One region of the Acetatifactor aquisgranensis genome, then DNA from elsewhere that is predicted to be linked to it. Evidence: riboswitches for the same ligand, from Rfam matches in the RefSeq annotation. Region 1 holds a riboswitch; the other holds the start of a gene.
The links. Region 1 has a riboswitch for lysine ahead of dapA (4-hydroxy-tetrahydrodipicolinate synthase). Riboswitches for the same ligand answer to the same signal wherever they lie in the genome.

Region 1 (16,145 bases):
TCTCCGGCATGCCGCCGGCCCTGCCGCCCAGCACGTCTTTGCCTTTCAGCATATCCCAGGAAAAGTCCTCTATGGGCTCCCTTGACACCAGGAAATTGCCCGCCCGTTGGGTCAGCTGGGCAAAATTCACCACATAGTCCTCGGTGCCGCCCGCGTAAGTATATATGGTGCTCTCGCTGCCCATGAAGCCGATGTCCGCCTCATCCGTCAGTACCGCCGTCATGGTCTTGTCGGCCCCGAAGCCGGTCACCAGCTCCAGTTCGATTCCCGCCTCCTCGAAATAGCCCTCCTCTATAGCCACGTACATGGGCGCGTAAAAGATGGAATGGGCCACCTCATTGAGCACTACTTTCGTCTTGCTATTCTTCGCCGCCTCTCCGCCGCCCGCGCCGCAGCCGGCAGTGACCGCCGCTGCCGTCAGTACGGCCAGGCAGGCAGCCCCTGCCTTTTTTATGGATAACCTCCTCATAGCTACCTCCATATATTTGATAAGGTATCATATGAGGAAAGGCCTGTCCCTGTTACACTTTTTTTGCCTCTTCCGACTTGGCCTTATGGGCTTTCTTCTTCCCCGGCTCCTGTCCGCCGGCCCCCAGCTCGTCTATCATCTTTTCAATCATCAGCTTTTTCATATATACGTCAAAACCCAGCGTGCAGATAAAGGCGAACTTATGGAGGAACTCCATGTCCTCCTGGGGGGCGCCCTGAAAGGCTTCCTGGGAAACCCGGAACTTCTCCTCCACGTCCGCCTTCATGGACTGAAGCATCTTGTCCTCCATGCCGAAAGCCTCCCTGTAGATGGCCTCCATATCATATGCCTGTCCGTTCTGGAAATAATGCTCCGTGATAGGCTTCAAAAGCGTCTGTATGTCATTGATGGAAAGGATTCCCTTGTAATAATAGATGAATACCAGCAGCATCACATGCTCTCTGGAATATTTCTTCTTCACAGGAGGAGGCAGCAAATCGCTCTTCGCATAGTTGTTGATCATGGTCTTGGTCAGTATCTTGTCCTCGCCGGGATATCTGGCAGCCGACTGCAGATGGCTGTCCATGAACGTGGTGACCTGGTCCATATACAAATCAATGTTCGGGATATCCTCCGGGCTGATATATTTCACCCTGTCCAGACTTTCAAGTATGCTGTTCAATAAGTTATCATTATCAATCGTCATATCCGTCCCCTCTCTTGTGTTCTACAACAGAAAGCAAGGTCAGATTTCCGTTGTCCAAGTTTTCTTGTCTAAGATTGATTATATAGTATTCATTACTACATGACAACATTTTGTTTCAAAAAATTTCTTAAAGTTTTCCGCCTTTACTTTAAAACTTTAATATGGTAAAATGATAAACATCACAATGCAATCAAGAGGTACTTAACATGAACAAAAAAGTAAAAAGCGACGCCGTGGATTTCCTGTTCGATGCCATTCTCTGTCTGGAGAACAGAGAGGAATGCTACAGTTTCTTCGAGGATCTGTGCACGGTCAATGAGCTGCTCTCCATCTCACAGCGGTTCGAGGTGGCCGCCATGCTCAAGAACCATAACACATATCTGGAAATTGCCGAGAAGACCGGGGCCTCCACCGCCACCATCAGCCGTGTGAACAGATCCCTGAACTATGGAAACGACGGTTATGAGACAGTATTTAAACGCCTGCGCCGGAAAAAATCCCTTGGGGATTCCGAAGTTCCACAGGCATAAGATAGACAGACGAAAAAGCAGGCATGTCAGAAACGGCATCCCTGCTTTTTTATGTATATTACAGCTTCATCTTACAATTGCATCCTGCCGGCTGCTTAAGATTGGCTTCCCTCTTCCCCGGAACCTGACTCTATATTGTTCAGGGCCTCCGCAACGGCTGACCTGGCTTCCTTCTGCATCCCCTTCAGCTCCCTGCGGTTCGGCTTGGGCCGCTTGCTGGCATCCTGGTTCATGTTGCAGTTGCCCTGGAAGATTGCCTGCTCGTCAATCACAAGGCCGTTTGTGGTAATATCGCCGATGACTCTGGCCGTGGATGTGAGTTCCACTTTCTCCGGCACATTCAGATTGCCGTACACCTCTCCGCCGATGATGACCTTCTGCGAATTGATATCGCCATTGATGCAGCCCGAAACCCCCACGATCACGGTATCGGTCACCGTCACGTTGCCATTCACTGTGCCATCGATCCGGATGGCTCCCTCGGCCTTAAAATCGCCGTCGCATACCGCGTTCATTCCGATAATGGTTGAAATCTGTGTCTCGCTTTTCCTCATTTTCCCTTCCTCCGCTTTTCATCAGCCGCTGATTTCCAGTATTTCCATGGGACTGATATACGCACCATCCCGTGTCACCTGATACCCCAGCTTGCCTCCCTCGCCCGTAATCACGAACAAAGTAGCTCCCTGTGTGACTGTTTCTCCCTGCTTTACCTTTACTTCTCCCGCGCTTCTGTAAATCGTGGTATAGCCATTGCCGTGATCCACCCATACATTGTTCCCATACTCGGGATCTTCATTGACTACGATGACAGAACCGCTGGCAGCGGCCACCACCATAGAACCCTCGGAAGCCGTAAAGATACAGATAGGATTGCCATTCTCCTCTGCAGTTTCCTCCATGCTGGCCTTTCCCGTCAGCGGAAATTCCGTAGGCATGGTCTGTTTCTCCAGTTGCTCGGACAGTTGGGTCTCCGTCTGCGTCTTCTGGGTCACGGTCTCACTGAGAATCCCTATCTTTACATTCAGGTCATCTATCTCACCGTTCAGATCGGCTATCTGTCCCTCCAGCTCGGCTTTTTCCTGCTCCAGAGCCGCAATCGCCTCGTTCTCCGATTCCGTCTGTTGAAGCTCACCGGCCCACACATCCCTCTCATACAAAAAGAATCCGATCAGCGCGCCGATAATCACGCACTGAACCAGGATAACTGTCTGCAGAATCCAGGGTCGGACCCGAAACTGTCTCACTTTGCTGTCCGTTGCATCGGATGTAACAATCACCACATGGTTATTCTTGCGCTTATGTCCCTTACGTACCATAAAAGTCACCTCCAAATAACCTTTTAGTATTTTACCATAAACAGAGAAACACTTCAACGATAACGGCAGCTTTTTGTTATATTCTCACAAACAAAAAAACCTATTTTATGCATAAAAACATAAATAAAGGCTTTTTTGCGCGCATTTTCCACAATCATCTCAATCTTTCTTGCACATTTCCGACACTTTTTTCCAGGAAAGCGTACCGCCGAACAAATCCAACGCGCTCCCGATCGTGACGTTCAGGCGGTTCTTTCCCAGCTTTTTCAGCAGCTCCAGATCCTCATAGCTGTGCACGCCGCCCGCGTAGGTCATGGCATTTCCCCCCCAGTTGCCTAAAAAAAGGGCCAGTTCCTCCTCGATTCCCCGGGATTTCCCCTCCACGTCCACGGCGTGTATCAGGAACTCGTCACAGTATCCCGAGAGCCGCTCCAGCAGCGCCTCCTCCACCTTCTCCTCCGTCATCTTCTGCCATCTGTCTGTGACTACATAATAGTCTTCTTTCTTTTTTCTGCAGCTTAAGTCCAGCACCAGCCTTTTACTTCCCACTGCATCCCTCATACGCTCCAGCCTGTCGTAATCAATCTGTCCGTCCCGGAACACATAAGAGGTGACTATGACATGGGAGGCGCCTGCCTTCAGGAAATCCGCCGCGTTTTCCGGGGTGATGCCGCCTCCCGCCTGCAGGCCGCCCGGATAGGCCGCCAGCGCCTGCAGCGCCTGGTTCTTCGTAGCGGCATATTGGCCGCTGTCTTTTGCGTTCAGCAATATCACATGCCCGCCCCTGAGTCCGGCATCCCGGTAAAGCTCCGCGTAATACGCCGCCCCCCGCTCTGCCACAAAGTTCTCCTTGGCCGCGTCCCCGGCATCCCGCAGGCTCCCGCCTACAATCTGCTTGACGCTGCCGTTATGGATATCTATGCATGGTCTGAATTCCATTCTAAAATTTACCTTTCCCAATTTATTCCTAATTTATTTTTTGCTGTATAAAATCAATCAGAAGTCACATACTAGTGCATATCAGCTGTCCCGCGCGGGATTCCACTGGCAGATTCTGCGCGGAACAAGTCTGATGTATTTTCTATCTACCAATAGGAATTGTCGGAAAATTGCAGACACTTCCATATTCACGTATCAGAATGGAGGAAACTATGAAAAAAGGAAAGAATTTTGCAGGAGCCAAAAAGCTTTTGGCATTAGGGCTGGTGCTGGCCTATGTGTGCATGGCTACCGCCTGCACCAACAATGACAAAAAAGGCAACAGCTCTGACAGCATGGCCGGGACCAGCACACAGGGTTCCGGCTCCAGCGCTGCCGGCAGCAGCACAGACGGCTCGGACAGCAACACGAACGGCAGCAATTCCAACGGAAATAATACCAACGGAAGCAATACCAACGGCTCGGACAGCAATGGCAATAACACCGGCGGCGCCACAAACGGAAACGACGATTCCCTGCTGGACGACGCGGGCGATGTCATCGACGACGCGGTGGATGATGTCACTGACGGCATCGACAATATCACGGATGACCTCACCGGCAACGACAACAATTCCACAAACGGCAGCGGCACCACTTCCGGCGGAAACGGCACCGCAGGCAGCACCACGAACGGTACCGGCGCAGGAAACGGCACCGCAGGCAGTACCACGAACGGTGCCGGCACTACCAGAGGCGCTGTAAGATAAGCAATTGTCTCAGGCGTCTGCCGATTGCGCAGACAGAATCTGCGTCAGGGCATGCGCCTGAGAATGCCTTTAGCGCTTACTTATTCTTCCCTGATCGCCCCATCCCGATACGCCTCCAGCAGCTCCTCCAGATAATAAATCTGTTCCCTGATTTCCTCTCCAACATCCGTATCCGCCACCATTTTTCTGTGGACATAAGTCTCCACATCGATGGAATGGGAAAACAGATCGGACTCATTCACGATGGCCGCATAAGAAGACTCAAAAGGCTCGTGGGCCACCAGCTGCATCCCCCTGGAATTACATACCAGCGTATATCCGGCTATGCCGGTCTTTTTCTGATAAGCTTTGGAAAAACCTCCGTCGATGATCAGCAGCCTGCCGCCGCATTTGATGGGGGACTCCCCATGTATCTGCTCCACGGGCACATGGCCGTTGACGATGTGGGCCTCCCTGTCCCGCAGGCCGAATTCCTTCAGGATTCGGTCCACGGTCTCTTCCTTTTCCAGCAGGGTATAATAACTGTTCTTGCGCTCCGCATGGGTCTCCTTTTCCTCTATGAAATATCGTTCAAAAGTAGCCATTTTATCCTTGCCGAACACAGGCGAACCTTTTCCGGCCCAGATATACCACATCATATCCTGTCCGGCGGCGCGCTCTGCCTCGTCCTTGGCATAATACCCTCTCCTGGCATAATATTCCAGAATATCATACAAGGCTTTACCGCTGTACTGTTTTCCGTAAATCTCCACGCTGGCAAAGCTTCCGTCCTCCTCCATGGGCATGCAGCCATGGTAGAGGAGGTTGCCGTTGTAGATTTTGTACAGGCCTCCCTTGGAATAGAGAAAGCGCACATGGCGCTGCAGCTTCTCGCAGTTCATGAAAGCCTGCTGCAGCCCTTTCATGACCTGCTCCTCCTCTTCCGTCAGGGCAAAGGGGGCACCGGGGTCTATGGTGGGAAAGTCCATGTCCCGCATGGCATATTCCTTTCCGCCGATGCGGATGGTTCCCCTTTCGTAATCGATTCTGTTCAGCAGCATTCGGTCCTCCATGCCAAACTCCGGATGGCGCCCTAGCAGCTGTCCCTCCAGCTTGAACTGCAGGATGGCTATGGCCTTGTGCATCCTGATGTCCACGTCCAGTGCCTTTCCGTTGCGGTTCTTGCCCGTCCGGATGACGAACACGCTGCAGTCCGTATTCTCATAGGCATCCATGGCGAAAGTGGCCAGAGGCAGCAAGTTGATGCCATAGCCGTCCTCCAATGTATCCAGGTTTCCATAGCGGGCCGCTATCCGGATCACGTTGGCGATGCAGGCCATGTGTCCGCTGGCCGCCCCCATCCATGACACATCGTGGTTCCCCCACTGTACGTCCACGGAATGGTAGCCGCACAGAATGTCCATGATGACATGGGGTCCGGGGCCTCTGTCATAGATGTCCCCCACGATGTGAAGATGGTCTATGACCAGGCGCTGTATCAGCTGGCTCAATGCTATGATGAACTGAGGAGCCCGCCCGATTCTGATGATGGTGTGGATGATTTCGTTGTAGTATGCCTCTTTGTCGTGAATCTCTTCTTTTTCCGTAATCAGCTCTTCAATGACATAGGCGAAATCTTTCGGCAGCGCCTTGCGTACCTTTGAGCGGGTATATTTTGAAGACACCCTCTTGATGATCTGCACCAGCCTGTGGAGGGAAATTTTGTACCAGTCCTCCAGATTATCCTCTTCCTTTTTGACGATTTCCAGCTTTTCCTCCGGGTAGTAAATCAATGTGGCCAGGCTCTTCTTATCCTTGCTGCTGATAGTGTTGCCGAATTCTTCATCGATTTTCTTGCGCACGGAGCCGGAGCCGTTTCTCAGCACATGGTTGAACTGCTCGTATTCTCCGTGGATATCCGTCAGGAAATGCTCCGTCCCCTTGGGCAGGTTCATGATCGACTGCAGATTGATGATCTCCGTAGAAGCTTCTGCAACGCTCCTGTACTGCTTTGCCAGAACTTTCAAGACCTGATTGTCTTTCTCCTTCATGTATGCTCCCTCATCTCCCCAAGTGCGCGGACCTATTCCCGCACCGATAAGCTCCTTACAGCGCCGCCTCGATCACATCGCTCATATCGTATCTGCCCGCAGGCTTTCCGGCCAGGAATTTCGCGGCCTGGACAGCTCCCTTGCCAAAGACGGCCTTGGAGTAGGCCCTGTGGGAAAAGGTGATGACTTCGTCCGGGCCGGCAAAAATGACATCATGATCCCCCACGATGGTGCCGCCTCTGACCGCGCTGATGCCGATCTCTTTCTCCGGGCGCCTCTCCCGCCTTACGCTCCTGTCGTAAGTATAGGAGTAAGTCCCATCTAACTCCTCATTGATGGCATCCGCAAGAGCGATGGCAGTCCCGCTGGGCGCGTCCACTTTCAGGTTATGATGCTTTTCCACGATTTCCATGTCGAAACCAGCGGGAGCCAGCACTCCTGCCGCATTCTTCAAAAGCTTCAAAAGCAGGTTTATCCCCAGGGACATATTGGCAGACCGAAGCAAGGCGATAGCCTTTGCCGCCTGGTCCGCTTTCTTCAGCTGCTCCTCACCGAGGCCTGTGGTGCAGAGCACACAGGGGAGCTTCTTCTCCACACAATAGTCCAGCATCCTGTCCACAGCCCCGGCCGTAGAGAAATCTACCAGACAGTCGGCCTCCACATCACACTCCCTGATATCCGTAAAAACCGGGTACGGGCTCTTTCCGTCGTCGAACACATCGATGCCTGCTACCAGCTTCGCATCCCCGTCCGCCTCCAGAAGTCCCCTGATGACCTGTCCCATTTTTCCATTGCAGCCGTGCATGATAATTCTTATCATAAGCCTTCCTCCTGTTCATGGCAATCATATCAGTACCGCATCCGCCTTCTCAATGTCATGCCCTGCAGATGCCGTTCCACCATTGTTCCTAAATGCGTCAAAAGGGCTCCCGCGTCGGAAATAAGCCCGACGAAGCAGCCCAGTCTAATTCAGGATTACAGTATCCCGTATGCCCGCATTGCCTTTTCCAGACGCTCTGTATTCGCGGGCTCCATCTCGCTCAAAGGCATGCGCAGCGCGCCGTCTATTATGCCCATCAGGCTGAGCGCTTTCTTTACCGGAATCGGGTTCACCTCACAGAACAGCGCATCGCACAGTTCCATGGCCTCCAGCTGCAGCCTGCAGCTTTCCTTCGCGTCGCCGTCCAGATATTTCTGACAGATTTCATGGGTCTGGGCAGGCGCTACGTTCGCCAGGACAGAAATCACGCCGATGCCGCCCAGGGACATGACAGGAACGATCTGGTTGTCATTTCCGGAGTAGATGTCTATCTTGCCGCCGGAGATGGCCGCCAGACGGGCTATCTGGCTGATATCGCCGCTGGCTTCCTTGACGCCCACGATGTTCTCCACATCGGTGCACAGTCGCAGAATCGTCTCCGGTGCGATATTGCAGCTGGTCCTGCTGGGCACATTGTAGAGCAGGACAGGAAGCTTCACCGAATCCGCCACCGCCTTGAAATGCGCGTACAGACCGTTCTGGGTAGCCTTGTTGTAATAAGGGCTCACCAGCAGTAGTCCGTCCACTCCGGACTTCTCCGCCTCCTTAGACAGATAGATAGCCGTATCCGTGCAGTTGGAACCAGTGCCGGCCACCACCGGGATGCGTCCCGCCACCACTTCCGCACAGTAACGGATGACCTCCAGATGCTCCTCATGGGTCAAAGTGGACGACTCGCCTGTGGTCCCGCAGACTATGATGGCATCCGTCCCCTTTGCAATCTGAAATTCCAGCAGCTTCGCAAACTGTTCATAATTCACTTCACCTTTGTCTGTCATGGGCGTAACAATAGCCACACCCGAGCCCTTAAAAATAGACATCTTTTCTCCTCCATCATTTTTCATTCCTCTATTGTAATGAAACAATCGCCGACACAAAAGCGCCGGCGAATGAATCCAATAGGATATGTACCGATAGCGCACCATCTCATGAACAGATGACAGTCATGCAGCTCTTAACTGCATGCCCAAGAGTCAATGAGCAGATCATCCCCTCTTTCGGCGTGTTCCCCTTTCCCTTTTCTTCCTCTGCGCCTGCCGCATCCGAAAAAGTACTCTTGAAAAACGCAACCTCTATCTTCTTACATTTATTTTTTATACACCAGAAAACCGGCTTCTCCAGTCTCCTGTTGTCATAAATCATAACATCATATAGAGATGCTGTCAATGGATTTATTGTCAAGCCCTGACTTTCGCTTCCGGCGTCCAGGTCTCGATCCGGGAAATCTCATCTGCCAGGGCGCAGATATCCTCCCCCGCCTTTTTGCCTGTCAGGATGATATCCGTATCTCCCCTGCATTCCAGCAGCGCTTTCAAATCCTCCACGGACACGATTTTCTTCTCCACCAGCCGGAGCACCTCGTCCAGTATCAGCAAATCGCACTCCCTGGTGGCCAGCACCTTTTTGGCGAAGTTCATCTCATTTTTGATATTGGCAATCTCTTCCTGCTTCTTCTCCTCCGAGAGATTCTCGTAACTCTCATCGGATTTCTCGAAACAGAACAGCTTTATCTCCGGTTCCATCCTGCGCAGGAAATCCTGTGATTTCATGCCATTTCCTTTCAGGAACTGGAGGATGACCACGCTTTCCCCCTCCATCGCGGCCTGCAGGGCCCTGCCAAGAGCCGCCGGGGACTTCCCCTTTCCGCCGCCAGCGTATATATAAACCAATCCTTTTGCCATACCACACCTCATTTTCTTTGCAAAGGCAATATTTCGGATGGTTCTAGCATACCACACTTTCCTGATTTTGGCAAATCATTTGCAATCGGCCCCGTATTATCCCAGTTCACCGTCCTCAATCAGTTCCAGTTTGCTGACAGATACCTCAAAGGCCACTCTTCTCTCCACATTCTCCTCATCCAGCTTTTTCATATATTCCCTGCTCTGTATCCGCCCCCACACGGCACAGCGCTCTCCTACCTTGAAATTATTGGCATAGCGGGCATTCCTGCCCCAGCAGATGCATGGTATGTAATCGGACTTTCCATAGGGACGGTTCACCGCAAGCAGCAGATCCGCGATTTCTCTCCCAAGGGGAGTCTTCCTGTAAATGGGCTCCTTGCAGATGTAGCCGTCCAGGAATATCTGATTCGTCTTAGAGCTTTCCTCCATCTCGTCCACAAAGCTCACCTCTCTTGCGAACACGGAGAGCACGAGCCTGTTCTTGCGCTCCTCATGACGGTTGTAGGAGCGGAACTGCCCGTTCACGCATATCAGTTCTCCCGTATAATCCACAGTCACGTCCATCAGCCTCTCAGATACCATGATGGGAATGGTGTCAAAGCTTTCGCTGAGTCTCTTGCACCGCACGTCCATCATGTAGAAGCCCTCCCCGAAGATTTCATGGCTATAGGTAAAAGGACTGGATATCTCCCCCATAACCGTCACCTGGTTGTTTTCAATTACCTTATCTGTCATTTTCGTTCTCCCTTCTTGTTCTAAGACTTTTTCCGGTAACACCTCCGCAAAGGATAATCTTTCTGGATAACTATCCGAACGGTTGGATATTACTATTTATACAATAGAAATTGCCGTTTTAGTACAATTTCTCATCGCATACTTCGTCATTTTTTGCAAATCCATATTGTTTTCCATTTTTTTATCTATTCAAAATCGATAATCCTGCTCCGCATCCCCAATAATCCTTGCGCCCTGAGGCAAATAGTGCTATACTGTAACAGTTTGAAAATATGTTGAAAAAAGCCATCGGCAAGGATAGACAAATCCTGACACTCCCCGGATTTTAAGGGACTGCCGCCGAAACCGCCCTCACGCGCGGGGCGCAGAAATGAGGTAAATCATGAGACAAAAAAGAGAAGATGTAAGGAACGTTGCCATTATAGCCCATGTAGACCATGGCAAGACCACTCTGGTGGACGAGCTGTTGAAGCAAAGCGGCGTGTTCCGTGAAGGACAGGACATAACGGAACGCGTCATGGACTCCAACGATATCGAAAGGGAGCGTGGAATCACCATTCTGTCCAAGAATACAGCCGTCATGTACAAGGGCACCAAAATCAATATCGTGGACACCCCTGGACACGCCGATTTCGGCGGCGAGGTGGAGCGGGTGCTGAAGATGGTGGACGGCGTCATCCTGGTGGTTGACGCATTTGAGGGCCCCATGCCCCAGACGAAGTTCGTGCTCCGCAAGGCCCTGGAACTGAAGCTCCCCGTCATCGTCTGCATCAATAAAATCGACCGCCCCGAGGCCAGGCCCGACGAGGTGGTGGACGAGGTGCTGGAACTGTTCCTGGAGCTGGACGCGGACGACGCCCAGCTGGACTGCCCCTTTGTCTATGCCTCCGCAAAAACCGGCATCGCCTCCATGGATTCCGACGGAAGCGGCGCCAGCATGGAACCCCTGTTCGAGACCATCGTAAACTATATCCCGGCCCCCGAAGGCGATCCCGAGGCCGGAACCCAGGTGCTGATCAGCACAATCGACTACAATGAATATGTAGGCCGGATCGGCATCGGCAAGGTGGACAACGGCCTGATCCGCGTGAACCAGGAAGTGGTCATCTGCAACCACCATGACCCCGGCAAGCAGAGCAAGGTCAAGGTCAGCAAGCTCTACGAGTTCGACGGCCTGGGCAAGGTGGACGTTAAAGAAGCCGGCATCGGCTCCATCGTGGCCATCTCCGGCATCGCGGACATCCATATCGGGGACACCCTCTGCTCACCGGAGGCCATAGCGCCCATCCCTTTCCAGAAAATCAGCGAGCCCACCATCGCCATGCAGTTCATGGTAAACGACTCTCCCCTGGCAGGCCTGGAGGGAAAATACGTCACCAGCCGCCACATCCGCGACAGGCTGTTCCGGGAACTGAACACGGACGTGTCCCTGCGGGTGGAGGAGACGGACACTACCGAGTGCTTCAAGGTATCGGGCCGGGGCGAGCTCCATCTGTCTGTGCTGATAGAGAACATGCGCAGAGAGGGCTATGAATTCGCCGTCAGCAAGGCGGAGGTCCTCTACCATACAGATGAAAACGGCAAGCGCACAGAGCCCATGGAGCTGGCCTATATCGATGTGCCCAACGAGTTCGCCGGGGCCGTCATCGAAAAGCTGGGCCAGCGCAAAGGGGAGCTGCGCAACATGGGCAGCATCTCCGGCGGCACCTACACCCGCCTGGAGTTCTCCATCCCCGCCAGGGGCCTGATCGGCTACCGGGGGGAATTCCTCACGGACACCAAGGGAAACGGCATCCTGAACACGGTCTTCGACGGCTACGCTCCCTACAAGGGGGATATCCAGTACAGAAAGCTGGGCTCCCTGATTGCCTTTGAAGCGGGGGAATCCATCACCTACGGCCTGTTCAACGCCCAGGAACGGGGCACCCTCTTCATCGGCGCCGGCGAGAAAGTCTATGCCGGCATGGTGGTAGGACAGACCGGCAGGAGCGAGGACATCGAAGTCAACGTATGTAAGAAGAAGCAGCTGACCAACACCCGTGCATCCGGCTCCGACGAAGCCCTGCGCCTGGTGCCGCCCAGAATCCTGTCCATGGAGCAGTGCCTGGACTTCATCGACACGGATGAGCTTCTGGAGGTCACGCCTGCCCACCTGCGAATCCGCAAGAAGATCTTAGATCCCACCCTGCGCAAGAGGGCGGCTCTGCGGAAATAATCATGTTACGCCGCAGTCGATAAGGTATATCCGAAAAGTTCCCGATTTGACACCGGGGACTTTTCTTTTTCCCATGCAAAAATAAAGCATTCTCTCAGAAATTATTTTTAATCTCGTTCCAATCGGGACATTTTTGATAAAACTGATGCCAAACCTACTATAGATATCAAGATATTTCAGATGTATTGATACCCGCCCTCTGCGGATAAATCTACTTTACCAAAAGTTCTCTCCAAAGTCAAGCATTTCCTACAAATCTGTCATATAAATCTGCCATACAAAAGAGAAAAAGGGGGACAGAAAAAATCTGTCCCCGCAAAAAATCCTGAAAATCCCTAAATCTGCCCTGCCAGATATTCCTGTCTGCCCTCTCTCAGGAAAACAGGCAGGGTGTCAAGGGCCGCCTCTACCTCATACCATTTCCCGCCCTCATAGCGCTCCCCTGTGCCGGCGTGGAGGAAAAAGGTCCCTGACGGCAGATAGACGCTGCGCTTCCTGGCCTTTTCATGACATATGGGGGCCACCAGGATGTCAGGACCGAACATATAAGCATCCCGGATGTCCCAGCAGTTCTCATCCTCCGGGAACTCGTAGAACATGGCCCGCATGACAGGACTTCCGGTCTCATGGGCTTCCCGCATCAGGCCGCGGATATAGTCCCGCATCATCTCCCGGATGCGGATGAACTTGACCATGATTTCATAATTCTCCTGCCCATAGCTCCAGATTTCATTCTCCGCCCCGGTCCATTCCCGCACTTCCCCTGCCCGGTTGACGATTGATTCCGCCGGCTGGCGGCATCCGTGGAGGCGCATCACCGGGCAGAAAGCGCCGAACTGGAACCATCTGACCAGCAGCTCCTGAAAGCCCTCGTCATGGATATTTCCGCCGTGAAACCCTCCGATGTCCGTGGTCCACCACGGGATTCCGCTGATTCCCATATGAATTCCCGCACATATCTGCTTCCGGAAGTCCTCATAATTGGACATAATGTCCCCGGACCAGACCAAAGCGCCGTACCTCTGGCTTCCCGCCCACGCACAGCGAATCAGGTTCACGATGTCCTTCTGCCCCGCCTCGCGCTGTCCCTCATAGAAAAGCCTCGCGTACTCCCTTGGGTAGAGATTGCCCACCCGGGCCACCGGGCCTGCATGATACCGATAATCGCCGTAATCATAGGTGCCGAACTCCGGCTCCGCCTCATCCAGCCAGAAAGCGCTGATTCCGTAATCCCAGTAATTCTTCCTGCACTTGTCCCACACATAGGCCCTTGTCCTTGGGTTGGTGGCATCCAGGAACACATTGTTGCCGTGGAATACCATCTGTACATCAATGCCGGAATTGCTCTTGACCAGCAGCCCCTGCTGCTTCATCTCCTCATAGTTCTCGCTGCGCCAGTCCACCTGGGGCCAGACGGACACCATCAGCCGGATGCCCATATCCTGGACTTCCCTGATCATGGCCTCGGGGTCCGGGAAATATTCCTCGTCAAAGCGCCAGTCGCCGCATCTGGGCCAGTGATAATAGTCGATGACCAGCACATCCAGGGGTATGCCCCGCTTTTTGTACTCCCTGGCAATCCGGATTACCTGTTCCTGGTTGTAATACCGAAGCTTACACTGCCAGAACCCCAGGCCGTATTCCGGCATCATGGGCGCCCTGCCGGTCACCCGGGTATACGACTCCAGAATCTTCGCCGGGGTCTCCCCTGCCGTAATCCAGTAGTCCAGCTGCAGGGTCTCCTCCGCCGTCCATTCCGTGGTGTTGCTGCCGAAATGCACCTCGCCTATGGCGGCATTGTGCCAGAGGAAACCGTAGCCCAGGCTGGAGACATAGAACGGGACGCTGGCCTGGGAGTTCCTGTGGGCAAGCTCTAAGCTGCATCCTTTCAGGTCCATGACTTCCTGCTGGTACTGCCCGCAGCCGTAGATTTTCTCCCCGGGATTGGACACAAAGGAAGCCTTCAGGCGATATCCGCCGCCGGGCAGGGACTTGAAGTGCCTGGCTTTCTTCTGCAGCGCGCCGCCGTTTGGAATCTCCTGCAGCAGGATTTCACCTTTTCGATTGTAAAAGGTCATCTGCAGGGCCTTTCCCCAGTCCGCCACTTTCAGTTCCGCCCGGATGCCGCCGTTTACGATGGAGGCTGTATGCTCTCCGATTTCTATTCGGACTTCGCTTTCCGCATTTTCCGTCTCCAGGAGAGCCGCGCTGCCCTCCAGGATGTCCCCGAGGAACGTGGCCCTCACCCGCAGGCTGTCCGCCCCCCAGGGCGTCACCATCACGGTCTCTCCGTTCTCCCGGAAGACCAGGCTTTTGTTTTGTTCTTCAAAATAGTGCAGCATATGTATTCTCTCCTTAATCGTTTTCTCCTTGCTCAAGCAGCTTTTGTCTGTCTGGGAAGTCCGTCATGCCTCCACTTGCAGCTTTTTCCTGAATGCCTCCCACTTGCTTTCGTCCCCTGTCTCGGCGTTCCATCCGATGATACCGGGGCATGGCTTTCCATTGACGTCGTAATGGCGGATCACATGGTCGATATCCACGTCATATTCTTTCATCAGATGCCGAATCAGTTCAGCCGCACGCTCAAGTACCGCGTCCGTGTAGCTCCAGCCTGAGTCATTGTGTTCCTGCATTTGGCCTGTGCTGTTCGTGGAGCAGATTTCTACGCTGATGGAATTGGCATTCCGGGCTACTTCGTACAGGGCTCCCCCTTTGTTGCCGTAATGTTTGCCTCCCACAGACCAGCAATAGCGGTTGGCCGGATCCGGATTATACTGAACCGTGGTCTCGTCGTCCACGATGAAATCCGCCGACGCTTCCCTGGGACCATGGGCGAACCAGTCCGCCACATCCGCAGCCGCTCCGGCCTTGGAGCAGACTCCGGCCGTATAATGCACGACAATATACCGGATTTCTCTCCCTTTCGCCTCGGTGGTATTTACGGTGCTCGTTTTTTGAATGATGTCCATATTCATCCCTCCTCGTAGTGATGATAACTTCTCGGAATCTTCAGCCCTTATTTCATGGGGCTTTCAGAACCTATTTGGGAAAAAAGAAAGGAGCCAACGATGAAGATACTCTCTATTGCGCTCCTTTCTATGCTATCCCGCCTAATGCGCCAGCATATTCTCACTGAAACACTACCGGCTAAAGCCGGTGGGTTCGGTGAGCTGCAAAAGCAGCCTAAAGGGAGCGCATCCCAACCTTAAGGCGAGGGTTTTAACCCCATTATACAGACAATAAAAATCCCATACCCTTTCCGTGAATCCTACACCAGCACATGAGTCACGGCCCCGATGAACTTCCCATTCTGTATGATTGGGCTCCCGCTTAATAGCTTCCCCTCAATTTCCCTTCTTTTTTCAGTATTCCGGCCTCGACCATTTCCTTTAAAACCTTCAATGCACGGGAATCCTTCACATTCAGCAGATTCTGGACTTCTTTATTTGTTATTGACGGGCAGCCTGCTGGTTTCGCCGACCATCATGCAGAGGTTGGCCTGAGGGAGCTGCTCATGGTCGCGGTTGCAGCCCCATTCCGCATCCTCGATCAGTTCTGAATAAGAGGACTCGGACGTGATGTCGAGTGCCAGGTATTCCACGTCATTACGGGCGGCATACCAGCTGCCGTAGAATGCCTCTCTTCCCTGTGCCGGCAGGGAAAGCAGCAGTTCGCTGATACGCTGGGATGACAGGGAGCCAACCAGATAGGATTCCGTGTCCTTCAGCCAGT
Region 2 (16,145 bases), on a different contig from region 1:
TATCCGGCGGCTTTCATTTTCCGCATGGTGTCCGCTGCCTGGGCCTCCGTGTTCATCACGGTGCCCAGCATGAACTGTTGTACTGCTTTTATAGGCATTTCTGCTTCCTCCTCATCATTTTTTCGTTCACTATCTCCTGTCTCGGAGAACTTCTTCTCCATGCATAAGGACGCGGGCCAATCCGGGAAGCGCCACAGGCCTGATTTCAGCAGTCTTCCTGTTTTCCTGCTTTCCGGATTCCCTGGAGGACGCGGTTCAGCTGCCGGATGCTTTCCTCATCTATATTACCGGCCTGTTTCAGCAGGCTGATCAAAGTCATCCTGCCCATCATCCGCTGCAATCCGGGATTGTCTTTCACGGCGGCGGCCACATCGCCTCTGGAGGCCGCGCCTTTCTCCATCATCCGGTTCACGATAGCTCCCGCCTCCGGGTTGGCACGCAGGTCCGCCAGCGTATCGGAGACGGAAAAGCACTCCGGGTCAAGTTCATCCTGATCGAACCAGTTGACCACATCCTGCTTCTTCGCGAATCTGTACGTCGGGTTTTCGGTCTGCACCCTGCGCACGGTGACGGCATCCGTTTCCTCCGCATCTCCCCGGAACCGGGCATGGGCCCGGATGCGGTGTTCTCCCGAAATGGGCACCCGGAAACGGAATACCCGGCGGCCTTTCAGGGTATGGAAAAGAGTTCCGTCCACATACAGCGCCACTTCCTCTCCATTGGAATACACCTTGACCTCTGTCACATCCTCCGCCCGGTCTATATACCGGCGGCCGCAGATATGCACCATGGGCTCCGGGTTCCATGCCGCCTTGTACAGGTAAAAGGCATCTTTTCTCGTCTTTCGGTCAAAGGTGACCAGGCCTTTCTGGTTCTCGCCGTGCTTGCCGCCCTCGTCCCGGCCGTCCGCCGCGAAGTCGAACAGGTTCCACACATGGGTGGCCCACAGCCAGGGGCGCTTTTCAATCATCTCCAACATGTGCTCATGGTACAGCGCCTGGTAGCTTTCCGTATAGTCTCCCTTTTCCGGCCTGCCGGACTGGAACGCCGGGTTGGCATCCGCTCCGTACTCGGAGAAGCCTATGGGACGGTTGGGATATTTTTCATGATATTCGTCAAAAAATTCGTCATTCTGTTCCAGCTCGCCCAGGTACCAGCCGAAATACAGATTATAGCTGTTCACATCGGGAATCTCCAAAATAGGGCTGTCCGTCTCCAGCATGAACACGTTCGCCATGGTGGTATGGCGCGTGGCGTCCATTTTGTGGCATAAATCGTTTAATAATTTATGATTTTCCAATAAATCCTCATTGACAGCGCTGGCCGCCGTGATTTCATTGCTCAGCCCCCAGACCGCTATGGAGGGATGGTTGTAGCACTGGGCGATGAGCTCCTCCATCTGACGCAGCGTGTTCTCCCGGCCATTCTTCATATGCATGGTGATATAGGGAATCTCCGCCCACACGATAATGCCGTTCTCATCGCACAGATCATAGAATTCCTGGGCGTGCTGGTAATGAGCCAGGCGCAGGGTATTGGCCCCCAGCTCCCGGACAATTTCCATGTCCCGTCTGTGGTGTTCCATTGTCAGCGCATTGCCTTCCCCTTTGCAGTCCTGATGGCGGCTCACGCCCCGCAGGGGATAGCTGCGTCCGTTCAGCAGGAAGCCTTTCTGCGCGTCTATCTCAAAGGAGCGGCAGCCAAAGCGGGCGCTCACCTCATCACCGCTGTCCAGAACCGCGGTGACTTTGTACAGATAGGGGTCTTCCGTGCCGTCCCAGAGATGGACGTTTTCTATTTCAAATTCCGCCGTGGCATGGCCGTCCGCGGGTACTACCATCTGAGTCCTGCCGCCTTTCACCTGACCGTTCCCGCCAGTCCGGCCCCACGCTTCCCCGTTCTCTCCATGGCCCTCCGCGCCTGACCCGTCTCCTCCCTCCAGGGTCACTGTCACTTTCCCCGGCCCTGTCTGCCAGGTCTCCACAGTCACATGGGCCGACTTTTTCTCCAGATCCACCACCGGGGTCACCTTGATGCCGGGCGCGCCGCAGTAGGAAAGGTCAAAATGCACCTGGGGCACAATAATCAGATTCACATCCCGGTACAGCCCGCCGTAAAAGGTGAAATCCGCTTTCTGGGGATAGACGCTGTCATTGTCGCTGTTGTCCACAGAAATCTCCAGTTCGTTTTGGTCCTTTAAATGTCCCGTCAGCTCCATCCGGAAAGCGGAATAGCCGCCCTGATGGCTTTCCAGGACTTCTCCGTTGAGCATGACCCGGGCAGACATGGCGGCGCCTTTTATCTCCAGGAAGACCCTCTCCCCGGCTTCCATGGCAGGCTTTTCCAGCCGGCGCACATATCTGCAGACGCCCCTGTAATAATCATTTCCGCCGTCCTGACCGTCCACTGCGTTCCAGGTATGGGGCAGCGTCACCGGCGTGCTGTTACCATTCTGGAAAAAATCCCAGTTTTCATTCAACGATATGACTTTTCTCATACAAATTTCTCCTTTTCCCGATATATAAAATTTTAACATAATATGGTATAATAAGTCCATATTCGTGGCATGGAACGGCCGAATGGCCATCTATACCATGAGTGCACTTTAGTCATGGTACAATATTGACACAGAAAAACATTGTGTCACCTTCTGGTTTCATGTGCGCTTATGCGCACGATATTATGGAATGCTTATTTTATCATGAAAGAAACGGAGGTGCCCCATGGACATCCTGCACAACATGGCTCTTTTTCAGGAATTGCTCTGCTGCGGCGGCAATGTATACACCTGGCGCTACCATGCGGACGGGCATCTGCTCTATTCCAACTGCCCCGAAGAATCCCTCTTTGACGCGGCTTTTGCCCTGCCCGGCTGCAAGGAGCGGGCGCTGGAGCTTGGCCGCGGCGGCAGCCAGCAGCCCCCCCAGGCCGTGGGCACCTCTTTCGGCCTGATATGGGGCGTGGACTTCCTCCGCCAGGGGGATCAGCTTGAAGACATTTACGTAATCGGCCCTGCCTTTTCCCACAACGTGTCCATGCGGGACATCGAAAATGGCCTGCGCCATTACGCGGGACGTGAAATCCCCCTCGCCCTGAAGCGCCGTCTGCTGGAAGCCTGCAAAAAGGTGCCAGTGGTCCAGCACTCCCTCTTTACCCGGTATCTGTTGATGCTCCATTTCTGCCTCACCGGCGAAAAACTGGACGCCAGCGACACGGTCATTCAGGAATCCTTTTCCGACGCCGCGCCCCCGGACGTGAAGCGGGACCGCCATCGGGTGTGGATGTCGGAGCAGGCGCTGTTGGATATGGTGCGCACCGGCAACCTGAACTACAAGGACGCCCTGAACGATTCCATGCTGCTCAGCGCAGGAGTCCCCGTGCGCGGGCCGGACCCTCTGCGCCAGGCGAAAACCTCTGCCATCGTCTTCTCCTCCATTGTCTGCCGCGCTGCCATAGAGGGCGGCCTGTCGCCGGAGGAGGCTTATTCTTTGGGGGATTCCTACATCCAGTCCGCGGAGGATGCCCGCACCTACGATGAAATCCGCGCCATCCCCTCGCTCATGTACGACGATTTTGTAAGGAGGGTATACAGAGTCCGTCAGCGGAAGAATCTGTCAGCCCCCATCGCCCAGTGCCGGGACTACATCGAGACCCATCTGGAGGAAAAAATCCGCGCCAGGGACCTTGCGGAGCTGGCAGGCTACACGGAATATTATCTCACCCGCAAATTCCGGGAGGAAACCGGTTTCACCGTCAATGACTATGTGAAGAACGCCAAAATCGCTCATGCCAAGGTTCTGCTGCGGGGCACAAACATCTCCGTCCGGGAGCTGTCCGAACGCCTCTGCTTCAGCAGCCGGAATTACTTCAGCCAGGTCTTTTCCGAAATCGAGGGCTGCACCCCCATAGAATTTCGGGAAAGGGCAGGCAGAACACAGAAGTGATTCCCTTTTCCCTACTGCAAATTTTCCATGATGACCTGATGGCGGGCCTGTTCTTTCTTCTCGGCAATCCGCTTCTGTACATTCACCATCTCCTCTTTGTCCAGTCCGCAGAAGCGCATGGCCACCAGCGTACAGATCCATCCAAAGACGGGCAGGCCGAACTTGACTGCCATGGTCACCCAGAAAATGGCGCTGGTGCAGGTCTCCCCGGGCTGGGGCATGGTGGTGGTATAGCCCAATATGGCCACCGCACCGGCGGCAACCGTGGCGCTGAAAGCGGTAATGATCTTGTCGATCAGGCTGTAGGTGCCGGTCACCACCGCGGGCACATATCTGCCGCTGCGGTCCAGCTCATAGTCGATGGTGTCCGCCATAAAGGAGGTATTGGCCGTGGTGATGCACATATTGGACCCGTTCTGGGCCAGCGTCAGCAGCACATAGAGAATCATGGCCGGGCTCATCATGACCGCAATCTGGCTGGTGTCAATGATAATAAAGAATCCAAGGGTAATCAGGGAAATGCCCATGCTGATCCAGGTCCATGTGACAATGGCTTTCCGGCTGCCGTGCTTCCCGGCGTATTTCGCCCCCACTGCCGCGAACAGGATGGAGGGAATCATGCTGATGACCGTGAGCAGGGTGGAAATCCCCATGTTCCCTATGACGATGCCGAACAGCAGCGTGGTGATGACAGCCTGGCTGGCCGTCTGCTGGGCAATCTTGTCCGAAGCGTTGGAGGCTATGTAGCATTGCAGGGGACGGTTGTGGGCCAGCACTTCCGCCATGTCTTTCAGCTTCAGCGGCTCTTTCTTTTTCAGTCCGGCGAAGTATTCCGGCCTGTCGAACTCCGTGACGCCGATGCAGACCAGAACCGTGCCCAGAGCCGCCATCACAAGGCAGACCATACAGGCGGCGGACAGAAACGACTGGTTGTACTCCCCGCCGAACCTGGGCAGCAGCACCATATTCAGCACCATCATCATTATCATGGGCACCAGGTAATTGAAAGCGGTGGTCCAGACGCCGATTGTGGGGCGCTGCCTGGGGTCATTGGACATGATGGCGGGGATTGTCTGGGCCGTCATGTTGGTGATGGTATAGCCGATGACATACACGATGTAAAACAGAGTGAAAGCGATCCAGCCGAAGCCCTTGCTGGAGAACAGGACGAACATGCACAGCAGGCCCAAAGCCTCAACCAGATATCCCGCAATCAGCAGGACGCGCAGCTTTCCGAACCTTGTGTTGACCCTGTCATAGACAAAGGCCAGCAGAGGATCCGTCACCCCGTCCAGGATGCGGGTACAGGTCAGGATGTAGCCGATGGCGATGGTGGTGACTCCATAGCCGATGCTGGCGCTGTAGCTTGCCAGATTAATCAGGGAGTAGACGCTCATGCCTACCAGTCCGTTGCAGGCGTAGAGGATGATTTGCCAGAGCTTTGCCTTGCGGTATTGGACGCCGTCAAGTTCGCTGGCAGTAGGTTTTTTGGACATAATGTTGTCTCCTTTCTTTGGAATCCGTGTTCAGTGACATCATTATAGCCTGCTTTTCTGCTATCGGAAATATAAAAATCAGTACTATTGTACAAAAATTAGCGTATGTTCTGTATGAGGACAAATTTTTATCCCTGTTCGCTATTTTTTGGCCATCCTGCGGCTGTCTTTTATGACATAATATTTTCATGAAAAGAAAGGAGGTCTGGTATTATGACATTTGAAAAAGATTTTCTCATCGGCGCAGCCACCGCGGCCCATCAGGTGGAGGGGAACAATATCCACAGCGACTATTGGGTCCAGGAGCATATGGTACATACGGACTTTTTGGAGCCCAGCGGCGAGGCAGTGGACCATTACAACCGCTACGGCGAAGACATCCGGCTGATGTCGCGGGCCGGGCTGAACGCTTACCGTTTTTCCATCGAATGGGCCCGCGTCGAGCCGGAAGAGGGCAAATTCGACGAGGCGGAGATTTCCCATTACCGGGACGTCATCCGCACCTGCCGCGACAACGGTATAGAGCCTATCGTCACCCTGCTGCACTTCACCAGCCCCAAATGGCTGATTTCCAAAGGCGGCTGGGAATCCGATGAGACCCCGGAATATTTTGCCCGCTATACCCGCTATGTGATAGAGCGGCTGGGGAGCGAGCTGAAGTATGTCTGCACCATCAATGAGGCGAATATGGGAATACAGGTGGCGGCCATCGCCAAGCGGTATATGCAGCAGATGATGGCGAAGATGCAGGCCGCAGGCTCAGCGCAGGGCGGCGATAGCGGAAAAGCCTCTCCGGATGCCAGCAAGTCACCCGCCGCAACGGACAGCGGCGAAAAGGCTGCTCAGGACGGCACGGTGCAGATGGGCCTGAATCTGGAAAAGATGATGGCCAACCAAAAGGCCGCGGAGGCAGAGCGCATGGAACTCTTCGGCGTAACCAGGACGGAGTGCTTCACCAGTCCCCGGACGCCTCACGGCGACGAGCTGGTCATGGAGGCCCACAAGGCGGCCAGAGCCGTCATCCGGGAGCTGGCGCCCCATATCCGGGTAGGCCTGACCTTAAGCCTTCACGACATCCAGGCCCTCCCCGGCGGCGAGGAGAATGCCGCGAAAGAATGGGCGGATGAATTCACCCACTATCTGCCTGCCATCCAGGGGGATGATTTCCTGGGCGTACAGAACTATACGCGTACCCGTATAGATGCCTCCGGCTCCCTGCCTGTTCCGGAGGGCGCAGAGCTGACCCAGATGGACTATGAATTTTATCCGCAGGCTTTAGCAAACGTCATCCGCCGGGTGGCGGAGGATTTCAAAGGGGATCTGATTGTGACAGAGAACGGCATCGCCACAGCAGACGACAGCCGGCGCGTCGCATTCATCGAGACCGCCCTGGCCGGCGTGAAGTCCTGCCTGGAAGAGGGACTCCCCATGAAAGGCTACTTCTACTGGAGCCTGCTGGACAATTTTGAATGGCAGAAAGGCTTTTCCATGACTTTCGGCCTGATAGCCGTGGACAGAACCACACAGACCCGGCATCCCAAGGAAAGCCTGGGTTACCTTGGCAGTTTCCGCGGCTGACTGCCGGACTATGTCAAGGCCGGTTCTCCTGTCAGGCGGCAGGCATCCGTCCCATATCCGGCTTAATCATGAGAAGCTCCCGGTCACCGATACTCTATGGAGGTAAACTCAAATGAAACAATATTTCTGCAATCCGATCAACTTTACTTATCAGTATCAGTTCAACCAAAAGGAGAACGGCTTCTCCCTGAACCGGGAGGCCGCCGACCCCTCCATGATACTGTTCCGGGGAAAATATTACCTGTTCCCCAGCATGACCAGAGGATTCCTGGTCAGCGAGGACATGGTGCACTGGCAGCAGTGTCCCCTGAAAGGCGTGCCCCTGTACGACTATGCCCCCGATGTGCGGGTCCTGGGGGACTGGATGTACTTTTCCGCCAGCCGCAGGGGTGAAATCTGCGATTTCTACCGCACGAAAGACCCCGAAAGCGGCGTGTTTGAGCGGATTCCCGGCACTTTCGACTTCTGGGATCCCAATCTCTTCCCGGACGATGACGGACGGCTCTACTTCTACTGGGGCTGCAGCAACATGACCCCCATCTGGGGCGTGGAGCTGAACCCCGAGACCATGGAGCGCATAGGGGAACCTGTAGCGCTGATCGAGAACCACAAGAATGAATACGGCTACGAGCGCACCGGCGAGAACCATCACTATGACCCCAGCGGCAGCTACATTATGCAGATTCTCAAAGAACAGATGGCAAAGGCCATGGGGTGCCGCCCCGAGGATGTGACGGATGTCACCCCCGCCATCCAGGCCACCCCGGAGAGCTACCGTCCCATGCTCCAGGCCGCCCTCTCCGACAATCCCTATATCGAGGGCCCGTGGATGACAAAACATGACAGCAGATATTATCTGCAGTACGCCGCCCCCGGCACCCAGTACAATATCTACTGCGACGGCGTCTGTGTGGGGGACAGCCCTTTAGGGCCTTTTACAGCCTGCCCTAACAATCCCTACTCCTACTCTCCCGGCGGTTTCCTGCCCGGCGCGGGCCATGGCTCCACCATGGAGGACAAATTGGGCAACTGGTGGCATGCCAGCACCATGCGCATCTCCATGAACCACGATTTCGAGCGTCGCATCGGCATCTGGCCCGCGGGCTTTGACGCGGACGGCGAACTGTTCTGCAATCAACGCTACGGCGACTGGCCCCAGGCCGTCACAGGCCACAGGCAGGATCCCTGGGCGGCCCCGGAGTGGATGCTTCTAAGCTATGGGAAGACAGCCTCCGCCAGCAGCTGCGAATGTCAGGAAAAGGACGCCTCCCACGCGGTGGACGAAAATGTCCAGACCTGGTGGAAAGCCGCCGGGGAGGATGAAGCCCCCTGGCTCCTGGTGGACTTGGGCCTGTGCTGCAGGGTGCATGCGGTGCAGATCAATTTCGCGGACGACGTGGAACTGGCGGACAGGCTGCCCGAGGGAGCCCAACTTACAGGTGACCCGGGCCGGGGCCGCTACATCGAGGAGCGCTCCTTTGCCACAAGGTGGTTTTTGGAGACCAGCACGGACGGCGAGCGCTGGTTCAAGTTGGGAGACTGGCGGAATACTGACACAGACCTGCCCCACAACCTGGTAGTCTGGGAGGACGGCATCCCGGCAACATATATACGCCTTACCATAATCGATACAGCCTACCACAAACCGGCCTGCATCAGCGGCCTGCGGGCATTCGGCAGAGGCTGCGGCAACGCTCCCGCCCCAGTGACTGACGTAGAAGCGACCCGCCTGGACGGCATGTCCATGAAAGTCACATGGAAAGAGGTTTCCTCTTACAATGAGATTGCTTCCTGGAATAAGCCCGCCATGGGCTATGAGGTACTCTGGGGGCATACGCCCGAGAAGCTCTACCACAACTACCGGGTGTTCGGCAAAAATCAGGTGGAGATACGCGCTCTGATGTCAAACGTGAAGCAGTACTATGTCCGCATCGATGCCTTTAATGAAAGCGGCATCACCGAGGGAAAAGTCTTCCCTGTGGACGCCGCCCTGTAAACTATGGACGTTTCAGCACTATATCTTGACGAACATCGGGCAGAACCGGAAAATCCGGCTCTGCCCGCCTGGAATCTATCATCCTGATAAAAAGCGAAAAGGCCCTGCCCCGGAATCCCGCTGTCCGTTGGCAGAGCCTCTCTTTCCGCTTTTATGGAATCCTTGCTTCGGAATCCTTACTTCCGCGCAACCATCCGGATGCCAATCAGCGTCCCCACCATCAGTACGATGGCCACCGGAAGCACAATCAGCGCGTTAGGCACAAAGCCCGCGATGAGATACGCCACAAAGCTCACGGCCGCCGCTATGACCGCGTAAGGCAATTGCGTGGACACATGATCCACATGGTCACACTGTGCCCCCGCGGAAGCCATAATCGTGGTATCCGATATGGGCGAGCAGTGATCGCCGCAGACGGCGCCAGCCATACAGGCGGAGACACACACCACGCCCAGAGGGTTCGTCAGGGGGAAGACGCTTAAAGTGATAGGAATCAGAATTCCGAAAGTGCCCCAGCTGGTGCCGGTGGCAAAAGCCAGGAAACAGCCGATCAGGAACACCACCGCCGGCAGGAAAGCCTGGAACGCTCCGGCAGAGCCTTTCACCACTTCTGCCACGAACTCTCCCGCTCCCAGGGAATCCGTCATGGCCTTTAAGGACCAGGCAAAGGTCAGAATCAGAATCGCAGGCACCATGGCCCGGAAACCCTCGGGGATGCAGTCCATGGTCTCCCGGAAAGTCATGGTTCCCCGCAGGCAATAATACAATATCGCAAAGGCCAGCGCGAACACAGAGCCCAGCATCAGGCCTATGGACGCGTCAGAATTGGAAAATGCCTCCACAAAAGAAGCCCCCTCAAAGTAACCGCCGGAATAAATCATGCCGATGACACAGCAGACGATGAGCACCGCAATTGGGAGCACCAGATCCGGCACGATTCCTTTCTTCTCCTCTTTGTCAGCGGCCATGCCTGCGTAAGGATTCTTTCCGTGGAACAGATCCCCTTTGGAGCGTGCCGCCTCCTCATATTTCGCCATGGGCCCGAACTCCAGCTTCATCAAGGCCATGCCTATCATCATCACAAGGGTGAGGATGGCGTAAAAGTTAAAGGGAATGGCCCGGATGAACAATGTCAGGCCGTTGCCGTCCTCCACGTAGCTGGCTACAGCCGCGGCCCAGGAGGAAATAGGCGCAATGATGCATATCGGCGCCGCTGTGGCATCGATCAGGTATGCCAGCTTCGCCCTGGGAATCTTGTGCTTATCCGTCACAGGACGCATCACGGAGCCCACCGTCAGGCAGTTGAAATAATCATCAATGAAAATCAGCACCCCCAGCGCCACGGTGGCAAGCTGGGCTCCCACCCGGGTCTTGATATGCTGCGCCGCCCAGCGCCCGAAAGCGGCAGAGCCTCCGGCCTTGTTCATCAGGGACACCATGGCTCCCAGAATCACCAGGAATACCAGGATGCCGATATTGTACCCGTCGGAGAGCACGCTCACGATTCCGTCCTGGAACACATGGAGCACCGTGCCCTCGAAAGAATAGGCGGAATAGAGCAGCCCGCCCATGAGAATCCCCACAAACAGCGAGGAATACACCTCCTTGGTAATCAGCGCCAGCCCGATGGCGATTACCGGCGGCAGCAGCGCCCAGACCGTGCCGTAAAATCCGCCGCCCTCCGCGGCGCTCTCACCGTTCCCTGCCAGCAGCGGCGCCGCGAATGCAGCCACCAGGATGACCGCCAGCAGGATTCCTCTGACCATGTTCCCTTTTCTCTTGTCCATACCTTTCTCCTCTCCTGTCTGTGCCGCGCGGGGCACCGGCGCTGCCGAAACGGCCCCTTTCTCCCACACGCTTTCTGAATCCGAGGGTAGCCCTTTGGAAAACATCCCCCTGTAAGACATGGAATCCCTGTGCCGCCTCCTCCGCCATAGGCTAAATGCCCTGCGGCACCCGCCGGGCAGGCCGCATGCAGGGCTGTATGGGACATTCCATTGCCATAAATCGAAAAAGCCATGACTCTCTGCCATGACTTCGCAAACAAGCTCAAGGAGTCATAACAGCGCTCCGTCCCGGAAAGGACGACAGTCTGTGAGATATTCTCCCACAGCCCGATGAGAAAGGCCGGCACAGCCCTTTTCATCTCGGCGGAATCCCCTTTCCGTCCCCTCCCGCTGCCCGGGCTGTCAGGGAACGTACTCTTGTCTTCCGCGCCTCTATCATGCTAGGTGTAATCATAGATGATAATCAGATATTTGTCAATTATTTTTACGAAAAAAGCAAAAAACTGCCGTCCTTGGGATGTGGCCATCGCCGGTCTGAAGCTAAGGCTCTCTAAGGCCTGTCGGTAAAGTTCATTGCTCATATCTATAGCCCGGAACGGAGAATTCCCGGTACAGCCTTGCCCTGGTTTCCATGTCCCGCACCGCACGTTCCGCGTCTTCTCTCCTCCCAAGGTCATACAACCGCTCCAGCAAAGAGGCCAGTTTTGCCTCTCCGTTCATTTCTCCCCTCGCTTCTCCACGCGCCTCCAGTTGATCGATGTATTCACACATCATAATCTTCTTTCCTTTCTTTTTCGCCAAAAGTTCATTTGCCTGTTCCGTAAATCTGATGTCCCCGGTAATCGCCTCCATCATATCGCACAATGCCTCCAGATGGACGATGTCCTGTCCCCTGCGTCTCTCGAAGTTCCCCTCGTTGAGATAATCCGCCACGAATCCCAAATCACTGGTGAAGCGGCTCCTGATTTCCAACGGCAGGTCATTCATATGGTAAACCGTCAACTTATTATCGTCTATCTGCTTCAGCTTCTCCGGCGGCACCCCGTTTCTCAAAAGCAGCGCGTGAAGGCTCCGGGGAATGCGGCTGGTTTTCCCCGTCCAGGAAATCACAATCGCAATCACCCCATATACAGGGATGCCGCTCTCCAGCTGCTGTCTATAGGAGCCGCCCTGATAAGATATCGTCCGCAGAATCTGCCGTTCCTCCAGTTCCGTCTCATTCTCAATAATATACTGGAGGACAATCCTCCCTTTCTCTGTGAGATACCTGCTGATATCACAGAATTGGTTGTGCGCCTTTTCGCCCTTATAGAAGCTTTCCGTAGGCGCAGGCTGTGTGTCGTCCGGATCCAGCTGCCTTTCGCCGTGGTATATCAATGTGTTGATGCAATCCGCGAACACATCGGCATAGGACATGAGAATTTTCTCTGTAACGTCTTTTTCCGCCATGTTGCCGCCTCCCTTGTTCAGTTGTGTGGGAGCCTCTGAAAACTCCCGCCGGTCGTGCTGAAATTGAAGCAGGAATTTTCCGATCTGTATGAAGAATGGAATCGATTACAGAAAAACTGGAATGAAGAAATCTGCTCTGGCTTTATCCTATCATAAAGCAGAAGATTTTTCAATCATATCTTACCTTGAGTTTCCGTAGTTTTGTTGGCAGAACCCAATTCTGTCTGCATCACTATACACAATTTTTTGAAAATACCAAAAATATAAGGAATCTTCTTCCTTTTTGATTAAAATAATGTCACCACAACAATTATCCACTAAACAAAAAGAGGAGGATTCCTTATGGCTCATTTTACATCAAATACCTACACTTTGAAACGGGAAATTTTAACTTTTTCTAATAAAATTTCCAACAAGGGCAAGATCAAAATGCCGCTTTATTATAAAGGCAAAAACCATGATGCCTATCTTTCCCATGTAAAAGTGCAGGTCACGGCTTCCGGAAAGGACATCTGCCTTGTCCTGGTCTACGGCATCACGGAGCATCCCATGATGCTGGCTGCAAATAAAAAAATCAGTTCCAGGGAAGACAAGGGATTTATCCCTTTCTTACCATCAGCTTTGCCTTAAGCTGGCCGTTTGAATAGATAAAAGAATAGTTCTCCCACAGTCCGGTTCCGGCGGGGCTTATTTCGGGTACCTCCGCTCGCAGATGCTGCCTCTCGACTGCATTCAAAAAATGGCAGATTGGTACTTTAATTGGTATATTCATTTTTTTAGTGCAGTTCTTGAGAGATATTCCGATTAACAATTTTACTTGTTTATATATGGATAAATCATTGTAATGTAAGATATTAAATTATATCCGCAGTGTGCAATAATGCAACAAGGTATTAAATTCCAGGAATATGATGCTGCCTGCCAGTCCCTGGCCGGAGCCGAATCCGACCAGCACATGATTCTCCAGAACCAGGCACAGCTCCTGGCCCTCCAGCCCCAGATCAGTCCCCATTTCCTCTACAATACACTGAGCGCCATCCAGGGCATGGCTTACCAAAAAAGACTGCGGAAATCTGCACCGCCGTCACCGCCCTCTCCTACATGATGCGCTACAACATCAATGGGGACAGCATGACGTCCGTCAGAAATGAGTTCTGCTGCATCGAGAAATATCTGCAGATCATAGACTTGCTCTTGCCGGGCTGTTTCCGTTTCCGGCTCCACATGGACGATGGCATAGAAGATTTTCAGATGCCACGATTCCTTCTGCAGCCCCGGTGGAAAATGCAATATTCCACGGGCTGGAGCCCCGCAGGCCACTGGAGGGCAGCTTGACCCTCACAGCCTCCCCGATTCCCGGCCTGACACGGCAGGCTCCATCCTCCTCAACCGGCGGATGAATTCTTTTGCCGGATTCTCCTTCTGCGTTATTGTGCTTTCCGGGCATATGTGCTAAACTTAAGAGCATAAAAACGTCAGGCTAAGAACTGACGATTGACAAAAAGACTTAGAACAGGCAAAGGAGGCAAAAGGAACATGACCAATCAAGAATGTAAGCCCGTCAAAGAGGGCAAGGTACGCGAAATCTATGACAACGGCGACAGCCTGATTATGGTGGCAACAGACCGCATCAGCTGTTTTGACGTAATCCTGGGCAACAAGGTGGACAAAAAGGGCGCTGTGCTGACCCAGATGTCCCGTTTCTGGTTCGACATGACAAAGGACATCCTGCCCAACCACATGATTTCCGTGGATGTAAAGGACATGCCCGAGTTCTTCCGGCAGGAAAGGTTCGACGGCAACAGCATGCTCTGCCGGAAGCTGGAGATGATTCCCGTGGAATGCATCGTACGAGGCTACATCACCGGAAGCGGCTGGGCCAGCTACCAGAAGGACGGCACCGTCTGCGGCATCCGTCTGCCGGAGGGCTTAAAGGAGTCGGACAAGCTGCCCGAGCCTATCTATACTCCCTCCACCAAGGCGGAAATCGGCGACCATGACGAGAATATCTCCTTTGAGCAGAGCGTGGATTACCTGGAGAAGCGCTTCCCTGGAAAGGGACAGGAATATGCCGAAAAGCTCCGGGACTACACCATCGCGCTGTATAAAAAGTGCGCGGAGTACGCACTGGGCTGCGGCATCATCATCGCCGACACGAAGTTCGAGTTCGGCCTGGACGAAGAGGGCAACATCGTCCTGGGAGACGAGATGCTGACCCCGGACAGTTCCCGCTTCTGGCCTGCGGATGAATATGAGCCCGGCCACGGCCAGCCCTCCTTCGACAAACAGTTCGCCCGGGACTGGCTGAAAGCCAATCCCGGCAACGACTGGATCCTGCCCGAAGATGTGGTCCGGAAGACCATCGACAAATATCTCCAGGCATATGAGATGCTGACCGGGAAACCGTTATAATTTTCTCGTATATTTGAGCACCAAAAAGGACTGCCAAACTGGTATTCTCTCCGGGCGGCAGTCCTTTTTCCGTCAAATATCAAACAGTTCATCAAAATCTGTCTTCAGATTCAGAAACATGACAAACTGCAGAGTTCCTTTGCTTTCGGTCATATTTTTCCGTGGAGTCTGAGATGACTTCCATAATCATCCGTGGAATTCCCGTCAATGACACATTTTTCCGGCTCTGATATTACAATTTACAGAGACATCCGGAATCACTATTTTATCCTCATTTTCATGCCACTGATATTGCACGCCTTCGCCAAGCACCCGGCATGGGGAGTCTTTTAACTGCATTCCAATCATGACGACAAAATTAATTATGATAAAGGAGTGTCCAATAAAAGTATTGCGCATTTAAGTACGACCTTACACAAAATCATTTACAATGCATCACAGAAGCATCGCACATCTCTCCCTGCCGGTTCAGCTGCCTGTCGATGACCGCGGCAATCCTCCCTTTCACCATCTCGGCTATCTCGCCCGTTTTCATCCTGCCGTATTCCTCATAGTAGATAGGCGTCAGGAAATGTACCTGTGTCTTCACCCTGCGCAGGGAATTCACTCCGAAAGGCTTATAGGAATCAATGATGGCCACCGGAACAATCGGAGCTTTTGCCTTGGTGGCGCACTTAAAGGAACCGGCCATAAAGTCCTGCAGCTCATTCTTGTTGTGGTCATAGCCGCCCTCAGGAAACACGATATAGCGTCTTCCGCTTTTCACTTCATCGGCAATCTGCAGGATGGTCTTAAGTTGGGATTTCATATCGGTCTTGTCCAGCCTGCTGCCCTGCACCAAATCAATGAAAGAATCCGTGATAGGGAGCCTGGAGCGGTAGGCATCTATAACAATGGTACAGGGTTTCGGGTGAGAACTCATGATTCCCAGCGTGTCATACTTACCCTGATGGTTGGAATACATGACATAGCCGCCCTCCTCAGGCAAAAGCTCCTGCCCGAAGCTCTCCGTCTCTATCCTCCCATTGCGCATCATGATGCGAATGCACTTCCGCGCCATCTTATAGCGCTCCTCCTCCGAATAACGCTCCCCATGCCGCTCAATATAATGCGCCTTGCAAATATAATAAACCACAAACGGCAAAGAGACCACCACCACATAACATATCCTGATCACATCAAACACCCCAGACTCAAAAAACTTCTTCCCCTAAATTCCACCTATAACCCACAAACCACCAACACCCAAACATCCCCCAGAAAAAACATACTCCAGAAGCCCCTAACCCCCTGGAAAAAATCACACCCTGGAACCCCCACAACCTGGAAGAATGCTCGCCCTCCAGGCATTCTTCCGCGTGAGACGGCCGCGAGCGAATTCATTCGCTCAAGCGAGCCTAGAAGTTCTTGGCGGGCGTCCTTTGGCCGCCTAGAACTTCTTCTCACGCTATTCTCTGCCGTCCCAGCAATAGGTACAGAGCTT

Region 2: another riboswitch for lysine. It lies ahead of NFS35_RS02030 (Na+/H+ antiporter NhaC family protein); the one in region 1 lies ahead of dapA (4-hydroxy-tetrahydrodipicolinate synthase).

The regions. Positions count from the first base shown of each region.
Region 1 covers NZ_CALPDH010000012.1:116,680-132,824, reverse strand. Annotated here, with positions in the region: gene NFS35_RS12220 (ABC transporter substrate-binding protein) at 1-469, opposite strand, end outside; gene NFS35_RS12215 (DUF1836 domain-containing protein) at 522-1,175, opposite strand; gene NFS35_RS12210 (YerC/YecD family TrpR-related protein) at 1,382-1,705, shown strand; gene NFS35_RS12205 (bactofilin family protein) at 1,801-2,259, opposite strand; gene NFS35_RS12200 (murein hydrolase activator EnvC family protein) at 2,281-3,021, opposite strand; gene hisA (phosphoribosylformimino-5-aminoimidazole carboxamide ribotide isomerase) at 3,181-3,960, opposite strand; gene NFS35_RS12190 (hypothetical protein) at 4,173-4,709, shown strand; gene NFS35_RS12185 (fructose-1,6-bisphosphatase) at 4,790-6,739, opposite strand; gene dapB (4-hydroxy-tetrahydrodipicolinate reductase) at 6,795-7,559, opposite strand; gene dapA (4-hydroxy-tetrahydrodipicolinate synthase) at 7,715-8,599, opposite strand; lysine riboswitch at 8,686-8,862, opposite strand; gene NFS35_RS12170 (cob(I)yrinic acid a,c-diamide adenosyltransferase) at 8,957-9,460, opposite strand; gene NFS35_RS12165 (single-stranded DNA-binding protein) at 9,557-10,198, opposite strand; gene typA (translational GTPase TypA) at 10,581-12,413, shown strand; gene NFS35_RS12155 (glycoside hydrolase family 31 protein) at 12,749-14,755, opposite strand; gene NFS35_RS12150 (peptidoglycan recognition protein family protein) at 14,819-15,382, opposite strand; partial or broken gene NFS35_RS29685 (SpoIVB peptidase S55 domain-containing protein) at 15,682-15,747, opposite strand; gene NFS35_RS12140 (hypothetical protein) at 15,856-16,145, opposite strand, start outside.
Region 2 covers NZ_CALPDH010000002.1:65,408-81,552, reverse strand. Annotated here, with positions in the region: gene NFS35_RS02060 (sugar phosphate isomerase/epimerase family protein) at 1-98, opposite strand, end outside; gene NFS35_RS02055 (glycoside hydrolase family 2 protein) at 206-2,497, opposite strand; gene NFS35_RS02050 (helix-turn-helix transcriptional regulator) at 2,724-3,944, shown strand; gene NFS35_RS02045 (MFS transporter) at 3,956-5,440, opposite strand; gene NFS35_RS02040 (family 1 glycosylhydrolase) at 5,651-7,018, shown strand; gene NFS35_RS02035 (family 43 glycosylhydrolase) at 7,131-9,014, shown strand; gene NFS35_RS02030 (Na+/H+ antiporter NhaC family protein) at 9,191-10,780, opposite strand; lysine riboswitch at 11,070-11,244, opposite strand; gene NFS35_RS02025 (hypothetical protein) at 11,372-12,250, opposite strand; gene NFS35_RS02020 (hypothetical protein) at 12,593-12,880, shown strand; gene NFS35_RS02015 (hypothetical protein) at 13,110-13,262, opposite strand; gene NFS35_RS29575 (sensor histidine kinase) at 13,206-13,355, shown strand; gene NFS35_RS02010 (phosphoribosylaminoimidazolesuccinocarboxamide synthase) at 13,787-14,662, shown strand; gene NFS35_RS02005 (lysophospholipid acyltransferase family protein) at 15,084-15,839, opposite strand; gene NFS35_RS02000 (amidophosphoribosyltransferase) at 16,110-16,145, opposite strand, start outside.